One region of the Virgibacillus natechei genome, then DNA from elsewhere that is predicted to be linked to it. Evidence: riboswitches for the same ligand, from Rfam matches in the RefSeq annotation. Region 1 holds a riboswitch; the other holds the start of a gene.

Region 1 (5,102 bases):
ATATTTTGGATTTTGAAAGAGGAGCGAAAGTGGCGGGAAGTCGATTTGTCTTTTATAAAGGGCTTGGCGCAAGACTAGAGCGTGCGCTTTTAAACTTCATGATGGATCTGCATGCAGATGAGCATGGATATGAAGAAATGCTGCCGCCATATATGGTGAATCGTACGAGCATGACAGGTACCGGTCAGCTGCCTAAATTTGAAGAGGATGCCTTTCGTATAGATGATTGGGATTACTTTTTAGTTCCAACAGCAGAAGTTCCAGTGACAAATTACCATCGCGAGGAAATTTTATCCCCAGAGGCTTTACCGAAAAAGTATGTTGCATTCAGTGCAAGTTTCCGTTCAGAAGCTGGATCTGCCGGACGTGATACACGCGGATTAATTCGCCAGCACCAATTTAATAAAGTAGAGCTTGTTCATTTTGCAAAACCAGAAGACTCTTATGAAACGCTGGAAACTTTAACCGGTAATGCAGAAAAAGTACTACAGTTGTTGAATTTACCATACCGCGTAATGAGCATGTGCACAGGGGATTTAGGATTTACCGCTGCAAAAAAATATGATATTGAAGTATGGATCCCAAGCCAGGACACATACCGGGAAATTTCTTCTTGCTCGAATTTTGAGGATTTCCAAGCAAGGCGTGCAGGTATTCGGTTCAGAAGAGATGCAAAAGGAAAACCGGAATTTGTTCACACGCTTAACGGATCCGGACTTGCCATTGGTCGAACGGTAGCAGCTATTTTGGAAAATTACCAGCAAGAAGATGGATCTGTTGTGGTTCCAGAGGTATTGCGTGCTTATATGGGTGGGAAGGATGTTATTAAGTAATTCATCTTTTCGTAAGTATTGGGACTGCGCTTACTCGTCCCACCGAAAACCTTTGTTGCTTTTAAATCGTCGTAGTTGATTTAACACTGCTACATAGTGAAAATCCTTTTGCAAACGTTGGTTGAGAGCAGAGATTCGCTACGGAAAACACATTTCGCTTTCCGCTTAGCATACATTTTGACAACGAATTAACAGTATAAATAGCAAGCAAGCACAGATTATTTCTGTGCTTGCTTAAATGTAAAATTGCTCTTTTTTCCATAATTTCGCCCTTTAATCAAAAATGGTAAACTCATTTATCTCTATCAGATTTCTCTTTTTTGGACAAATAAAACCATAAAAGTAACATAGAAGTAGTCAAAATTAATGGTGTAAAGTTTACTTCTACCTTAACAGCAAACTTCAAATACAATTGAAACATTAAAGTTAAAGATGTGTTTTTCTGTAATCGTTATATTTTTGAATCTTATTTCCACATGCCTCTTATTAAGATTCGGTACTTCTATTTCTTTCATACCATACTTGGAAGATATAAATAATAATAGAAAGGGATATAAATATCAGTACTACTGTTACATTTGACATATTCCCGGAATAAATTTCTGCTTTTCTCCAAAGTTCTAATACTAATCCAAACAGACAATTAGCAATTATATTAACAATAAGATAAACCCAAAACTTACGGAAAGTGAAACGGAAAATCCATATTGTGATAACCCAATATGCGCTAAATATTATAGGAACTGGTGTTACCTGATCCCAATTAAAAAGAGATTCTTCATACCTCCACCAGTTGTATTCCCAAGCAATTGAATAAAGAATAGTATTTATAACAGTTACAAAAAGTGCAACGGATATATATCTTCTTATAATCGTCTGACCTAGAAAGAACAAAGAAACTAACGGAATAATGAATATTAACCAAGCAAATACATTAATCATTGGAACCTCCCCTTTAAGGCTTATAATTATCTTTCCCAAAAGGAAGTTTTTATTCCAGAAAATGGCCCTATTGCGACACATATTTATTCGATTATTGCGCCCTTTTTTGGAATATCTTTTCACTTATATTAGCTAGTATAATTTAATAGGAATCCTTGTATGGAAACATAAAAAACAAATAAGGAAACAATAATACTCATAAAGCCTATTTGCTTCCGTTCGTTTTTGATTTCGGATATACCCATAACCAATAGCAGTGCTCCCATAAAAAGCATCATATATGGTAATACTACTATGGAATTTCCAGTTGTCAGGCCATACCCTGCTAAAACTAAAGTTATGAGTGCAAAGACGATCTTAAGTGTTTTTAACAAAATATCCCCCCTAAACAACTAAGTGCCAACCATAAACTTCCATCTTTCTTCAAGAATGGCGCCCGTTTGTTGCATACTGATTTTATTTTAACATAGTTATTATTGTGTTTTTGAGGAATTCATTAAATATTACTATAAATAGTTGATGTTTTGACATATATAATCTTTTAGAAAACAATTGACAAAATAATATAACGGTAGTAAAGTAAGTTATACAAATTAAATAATTATTACTTCTTATTTAGAGAGGTGGAGGGAATTGGCCCTTTGATACCTCGGCAGCGGACTATTTTATAGTACTGTGCTAAATCCAACAAGTATTTACTTGGAAAATAAGAAGAGTGTGCATATACATAATGTGAATCTCTTCTTATATTTCATAAGAAGAGATTTTTAAATTCAAAATTAAATATAAAAACTTCTTATCAAGAGAGATGGAGGGATTGGCCCTATGAATTCTCGGCAACGAACTTTTCCTAGGAAAAGTAACGTGCTAAATCCAACAAGCGGTGAGCTTGAAAGATAAGTTGAGGATGTACGATAATACCTCTTCTTATTTGATAAGAAGGGGTATTTTTAATAGGAGGAAAAGAGATGCTTACATTTGAAGATGTTACAAAAGTTTATGATGGTAAGACGCAAGAGGTGAGAGCATTAGATCAAGTCAATTTACATATTGAAAAAGGCGAAATATATGGTGTGATCGGTTTTAGTGGTGCAGGTAAAAGTTCATTAATCCGTTGTGCAAACTTACTGGAGAGACCAACTTCTGGAAAAATCACCGTGAATAATCAAAACTTACTAGACCTATCAGCAAAGGAATTAAGGGAAGCAAAACAGAATATTGGGATGATCTTCCAACACTTTAATTTATTGAATTCGAAAACAATATTTACAAATGTAGCAATGCCATTATTACTCCAGAAAAAACCGAAGGAAGAAGTTAACAAAAGAGTTAATGAGCTACTTGATTTTGTGGGATTAAGTGATAAGGCAACTAACTATCCAGATCAATTATCTGGCGGACAGAAGCAGCGAGTAGGAATTGCGCGAGCATTGGCTACGCAACCGGAAGTTTTATTATGTGATGAAGCGACATCAGCACTCGACCCAGAAACGACCAAGTCGATATTAAATCTTTTAAAGCGTGTCAATCAGGAGTACAATATAACGATTTTAATTATAACGCACGAAATGGGAGTTATTCGGGAGATTTGCGATAAGGTGGCGGTGTTGGATAGCGGAAAAGTGGTGGAAGCTGGGTCTGTATTTGATGTATTCTCCCAACCTCAAACAAAGATTGCACATAATTTTGTAAGTTCGGTTATGCATGATGAAATACCAGATTCAGTATATGAGCTTATCAATACGCAAGATGTAGACCATCAAATTTATCGAATCGTATTTGTTGGTGAGTCAACAGGCGCTCCATTACTTTCGCAAATTGCAAAGAACTTTAATGTCGAAGTTAATGTTCTCTTTGGCAATGTTACCGAATTACAAGGGACGCCATTTGGAAATTTGATTGTAAAATTTGAAGGCGAAGAGAAAGAAATAAATCGAGTTATTATGCATATCCACCAACAAGAAGTAACGATAAAGGAGGTGTTAGCAGATGTTAGTTAATTGGGATCAAATTTTAGAAGCATTATGGGAAACGATCGCAATGGTAGGCTTCTCTCTAATATTTGCGATTATAATAGGGTTACCTTTAGGAATTTTACTTGTTGTTACACGACCAGGTCATCTATGGGAGAACAAAGTCACTTTCACGATTTTGAGTGGTGTCGTAAATATATTCCGGTCGATTCCATTTATTATTCTTATGGTCGCAGTCATTCCACTTACACGCTTGATTGTGGGAACATCTATCGGAACAGCTGCAGCGATTGTGCCAATGGTTCTTTTTTCAGGCCCCTTTATTGCGAGATTAATAGAGAATTCTTTGCTTGAGGTTGATCCAGGTGTTATGGATGCTGCACAGTCCATGGGGGCTACACCTACACAAATTATTATACGTTTTCTCATTCCAGAAGCATTAAGTTCCCTGATGTTGGGGTTAACCATCGCCACAATCGGTTTGGTTGGTGCTTCAGCAATGGCTGGTGCGATCGGCGGTGGAGGACTCGGTGATTTAGCCATTACATTCGGATATCAACGTTTCGATACAGCCGTTATGTTCGTTACAGTAACTATACTTGTCATTATGGTTCAAGGGCTACAATCAACAGGAAATATTTTATCGAATAAAATAAGAAGAAGGTAGGAGAAGACATCATGAGAAAAATAGGATTTATTCTTTTTATAACAGTTTTAGCAGCGATCATTACAGCGTGTTCAAGTAGTGAGGCAGCAACAACAGTTGAATTAGGAATTAGTGGATCTGATACGACAATTTGGGATTATGTTGCTGACAAGGCGGAAGAAGAAGGAATTGAAATTGAGATTGTGCGTTTTTCTGATTATGTTCAACCAAACTTAGCACTAGCTGAAGGGGAGATTGATGCAAATGCTTTTCAAACAGTCTCTTATTTTGATGCCTTTATTGAAGAACATGATCTAGATCTCACTCCAATTGCGACAACCGTAATCGCTCCAATGGGATTATATTCGGAAAAACACGATTCACTAGAAGATATACCAGATGGAGGAACGATCGCATTAGCAAACGAAGCAACAAATATGGGTCGTGGATTACAGTTGCTGGAGGATGCTGGATTGATTGAGCTTGAGGAAGGATTTGATGGCAATGGTTCGGTCGATAAAATCGTAGAGAATCCGAAAGATTTAAATTTTGAAACGATTGTAGCTGCTCAGACACCGCGTGTGTTACAGGATGTCGATGCCTCTATTATTAATAATGGCATCGCAGTAGATGGTGGCTATAGTCCATTGGATGATTCTATTTTCCATGAAGATGAAACGGCTACACCGTATATTAATATTATTGCAA
Region 2 (5,102 bases), 1.2 Mb from region 1:
TGGTGAAGATGCCATTTCTTCCTGCTCAGCTGAAGGGGAGATTCCATTCGTAACTTCAGCCAGTTCAGCTATATTCGAATTAATTTCATTGGTCCCTTCCCTGACATCCTCCAGTCCATTTACCAAATCCTTTCCACCACTATTCGCTTCCATTATCCCTTCTTCCAAATTCGAAGCACCATCACTAGCATTCGTTGTTCCTTCAGAAAGCTGTGCCAATCCACTTGTCACTTCATCTTGATAGCTTAATGCCGTCTGATAAACAGATTCTAAGTTATCTAGCCCATCATTTACTTCAGCTACCGACTGATAAACCTTTGTTTCAATAGTATTGAAGTTCTCGTATGATTGCAGCCCTTCTCCAGCCTCTTGAATATCCTGAAGTGTTGATTCCAACGCATGTAAAGTTCCTTCCGCCTCATCCAAACCGTCATAGAAGGTGTCCAATGCCGTTACAACTTTATTAATCTCTTGCTTGCCATCATCAATTGGCTCCACAATAGATTCCATCGATTGTTGCTCTTCCTCCATCTGATTTTGAAATTCAACGAGACGCCTATTCATATTATCTACTTGTTCTTCCATTTCATATTGATCATTCGGTTCTCCCTCGAAGTCCGCAAGACCACTTTCGTACCATGCAACCAATTCTTCATTCTCCTCCCATTCAGGAAAATGATTATCCAGAAGGTCTGGAAGTTTATGATAATGAGCTTCCATCTCTTCAATCGTTTCTATAGGTTCCGATGCAAGCACCGTGAATTCATTCAAAAATTGCTCAACGTCATTTGCTAATTGTAGGCTTTCATCAAATACATCTTGCATACCTTCTTCTTCTCTTTCAAGTTTCTCCGCGACTTCATCCATTCTCTGTTGTGCCTTCTCCATATCCTTGTATACCGATTCAACATGGTCTAGGTTTTCTGTTATGGAATAACTATCCAGTGATTGATTTAATGTCTCCACAAGATCTAGCCATTCATCCAGCTGTTCTTCTAGTGCATGTGTATCGCCATGTTCCAGAAAAGCTTCTATTTCCTCCGTTTTGTCTCTGATTGACGCGAACGTACTCCTCCCTTCTTCCATTTGGTCGGAGTGTTCAAGGGTATCTGTCACATGTAGCCATTCTGCTTCCGCCTGCTTAACACCTGTATTTAATTGCTCTATTCCCTCAGTAAGTTCACCTACTCCATCCATTAACTCAGCCAGACCGCTACTCAAATCCCCTGCTCCATCTAGAACTGTATAATTCGCTTCAAGCAATGATTCTGTTCCGTCTTCAATATCATTTAGATGGTTACTGAATGTGTTAAAAGAGTCATTCGCAACCTCGACATAAGCAAATGTTAATGCCTCCGATAACTCCTCCTCCATCTCAGAAATAGCACTGTCCGCTATTTGCGAAGAAACGAAATTATAATCTTCATTCACTTCATAATAAAGTGTTCCTCTTGCCGGCTCATCTTCCATCACACTAATAACGTCTTCCGAAAACACCTCCGGAATATGCACATAAAAATAGTATTCAAAATCGTTCATTCCTCGACGGGCTTCTGCTTCGCTCACAAAATGAAAGTCCAATGCAGCTTCATCTTGAAGATTAGCTATAAATTCGTCTCCCGCTTGTACTTCCTCTCCCTCTAGCATTGCGCCTTCATCCTCATTAACTACCGCTACAGGAAGCGATTCAATTTCCCCATACGGATCCCAGAACGACCAAATCAACAAGCCTCCGTATAATAGCGGCATCAAGATAATCCCCATTAGTGCGATAACTAATTTCTTGGATGCAAAAATACCTCTCAGTTCATGACTTATTCCCTTCATATTTCCCCTCCAAATTTTATTTTTGACCATTTTGTTCAATTGGTCACTTATTAGTAAAAAAAGAGACTTACATCTCTTTGTTATGAATCAGCGCATACATGAAATGCTGCTGAAAGATTTTGGCTATCAAATCTTTATCTAACCGCCCATACTTCTCTTCATAGTCAAAAACAAGACTCATATACAGTTTATATAATAAAAATGCTGTAATACTCGGTTCCGATGCATAGATTTTCTTCTGCTCAACGGCTTGAATGAGTTGCGACTCAACACACTGTATAATAGCATCCTCTATCTTATCGAGTGCCTGTTTTGAATGATCCGTACCAAACATTCGCACCTCATACGTCAGCTTCATCATTACCTGATGCTCTTTTCTAAATTCAAGCAACTGGTTTAATGCCTCATAAAGATTATCTGAAACAGATTTCTCAGGAAGTATACATTTATAAAATATGTGCTCCATCTCAATAATTATTTGCTGCAAAACCGCATCAAATAAATCTTCCTTATTATCAAATACTGTATAAATGGTTCCTTTGCCAACCCCGGCAAGACTAGCTACTTTATCCATCGTGGTTCCTTTAAAGCCATACATGGAAAACGAATTAGCAGCTGAATCTAAAATGAGTCCACGTTTATTTTCTAACATTAATGAATCATGCCCTTCTTCAAATTAGGTGAATTCAAAAACTTGATAATGACTATAATACCAAATTGGTCATTTTATATTTATATCATAGCTAATTATTTATTACAAGGCTTACTATATAATTTATACTATTCTTTAATTGCCACAGTAAACCGAGCTTCTTCCTAATCTAGTAAACTCAATTTCTAAGCCCTCTCCTTGAGGAGTTACATTCATTAATTCCAATTGTGAACATGTCTATTATCTGTTGATCGTAAATATAGATTCTATTTCTCTATTAGTAATTTGACAAATTCGAATCCTCATTCTATACTGTTAAAAACTAAAATTAAATAAATCTTTTATCGAGAGCGGTGGAGGAACTTGGTCCTATGAGCCCGCGGCAACCATTATAAGTATAATTTTCTTATAACAAGGTGCCCAATCCAGCAGACAATGTCTGAAAGATAAAAGGGATAATACTAGATATGTTGCCCCTTTTTCTTTTCAGAGAAAGGGGCTTTTACTATTTAAAAGGAAATTTGACAGGTGGACAGGATGGTATGGTTGGATTATATATCTGTGCCTTTTAACCAAGCATTTATATATATATTAAATGGAGAGTAGGGAACAAGTTATGACAGCATATGGAATTTGGACAATTAGTTTTGCGTTAATTTATACGCTCATCTTAATCATAGTAGGTAATAGAGCAAAACGAAAAGCAACACACGGGGATGGGTACTTTGTCGGTGGAAGAAACTTCAGATGGTGGACCGTAGCCTTCTGTATTACTGGTTTATTCTCAGGATCAACTTACATATCAATCGTTGAACTTTCTTATTTAACTGGTGTTTCTGCGGTATGGTATGGAGTAGCAGAAACAATTCAAGTGCTGATCATAGCGCTTTTAATTATTAAACCTTTTCGAGAAAAATTGTTAACGACTGTTTCTGGGTTAATTGGAGATCGGTATGGCCGGGGGGCTAAAGCTTTATCAGGGGCTATTACCGCATTTGCGTTTCCAATGTGGTCGGTTGCAACTGCCATTGCATTTGCATCCGGTTTTCACGTCTTTACCGGGATTTCTTTATCCGTTTCCATCGCATTCACCGCGCTCTTATTATTTATATACCTACAGGCAGGCGGCATGTGGGCCATTGCATTTACACAATCGATGAATACGATCGTTTTCACATTGATGTTCATTGTTGGAGCTATTGCATTTTTTATCAATCCTGGTATATCAGGAATACAGCAGCTCGCATTCGACCGTCCTGAGATGTTCGATTTTGGAGGGGCAGGTCTTCAAGTGATTTTAGTATGGTTCGGAACGTTTCTTGTAAATGTCATCCTGGCCCAGGCTGCATTTCAAATGGCCCTATCTGCTCGTACCCCGGAAGAAGGGCAAAAAGGTCTAATTATCGCTCAAATAATGAGTCTTCCTTTTATATTTTTTGGAATATTATTTGGACTGTCAGCTGCAGTCGTAGTACCGGATGAAGGCCTTGGTTTAGTCGCCTTGCCACTGTACCTAATGGAAGTACTTCCGGCTCCGCTCGTAGGTTTATTTTTCCTTGGAATATGGGCATGTGCGCTTGGCTGGGGAGCACCTTGTCAATTTTCCGGTGCCACTAGCTTAGGAAAAGATACAGGAAGTGCGATCTTTCCACTAGCAAGTCCCGAACAGTTAGTGAAATATACGAAGTGGTCTCTTTTACTATTAACAGGACTAATGATTCTATTTGGTACCCTTCGTACGGAACAATCAGCATGGTGGAATGTGTTCGCCTGGACGATACGAAACTCGGCCACATTCGCCCCTGTCGTAGCAGCCTTATTCTGGCCGCTCGTTACTCGAAGCGCTGTTATTGCCTCTCTTGCTACCGGGTTTGTGTCCGGGTTATTATGGTATCACTTAGGAGGTTGGGAACCTGATCAATTTTTCCTTAACATCCACCCAGTATGGGTTGGAATGTCCGTCAATATTGCAGTTATCATCCTAGTTACTGTTTTAACAACACTAGGAAAATGGAGTATTCAAACAAAGGGAACTGCTGTAAAAGGTTTCAGCTTTTTATTTGCAGGAGTTGTTCTCATCGGAATCAACGTGGCATATTTCGAGCCTTTATATGAACAAGGGCTATTCGGCCTCTTTGCATTCGCTGCAGTCATCACCTTCTTTATTACTACATTATTATTTGTAAAAGAGAAGCAAGTTTCCCAAACTTATGTAAAAAAGGGGGCTTGACTTCTTATGACTGAATGGGAGAGGTTACTAGTCTCAACTCCTCTCCTAACACCGTAATTTAGATTTAGTTTCAATTATGCGAACGCTCGTTTTTTTCTTTTGAATAATCCCCACTAATGGGTGGGGATTACTAACCTACTCTTCCTCTTCTTCCGGGCTTGCAAAACTAAATTCATCTCCAATAACATATTCGCTGGTGTTAATCTTTTGATTGGCTTGCAGTCCTTTATGAATCGAATCCCCATAATTAATAGATGATCCACCCGACATTTGATTAACACGTATTTGACGTATATTGGTTTGATGACAACAAGGCTTCATCTCAAACCTCCTTCCCTATACTTACTAGTTTATGCAATCGGGACAACCTACGTACAGTTCATCGCCACCCTT

Evidence for each region. A riboswitch is a leader RNA that binds a small molecule or an ion and turns the genes downstream of it on or off. The one in region 1 is predicted to bind S-adenosylmethionine.
Region 2: another riboswitch for S-adenosylmethionine. It lies ahead of OLD84_RS06430 (sodium:solute symporter family protein); the one in region 1 lies ahead of OLD84_RS00090 (methionine ABC transporter ATP-binding protein).

Annotation. Positions count from the first base shown of each region.
Region 1 is NZ_CP110224.1:19,098-24,199, forward strand. It holds gene serS (serine--tRNA ligase) at 1-833, shown strand, start outside; gene OLD84_RS00080 (hypothetical protein) at 1,320-1,775, opposite strand; gene OLD84_RS00085 (YczI family protein) at 1,904-2,149, opposite strand; SAM riboswitch class I at 2,384-2,488, shown strand; SAM riboswitch class I at 2,569-2,678, shown strand; gene OLD84_RS00090 (methionine ABC transporter ATP-binding protein) at 2,744-3,775, shown strand; gene OLD84_RS00095 (methionine ABC transporter permease) at 3,765-4,415, shown strand; gene OLD84_RS00100 (MetQ/NlpA family ABC transporter substrate-binding protein) at 4,427-5,102, shown strand, end outside.
Region 2 is NZ_CP110224.1:1,197,254-1,202,355, reverse strand. It holds gene OLD84_RS06440 (YhgE/Pip domain-containing protein) at 1-1,827, opposite strand, end outside; gene OLD84_RS06435 (TetR/AcrR family transcriptional regulator) at 1,895-2,479, opposite strand; SAM riboswitch class I at 2,818-2,932, shown strand; gene OLD84_RS06430 (sodium:solute symporter family protein) at 3,096-4,709, shown strand; gene OLD84_RS06425 (hypothetical protein) at 4,845-5,030, opposite strand.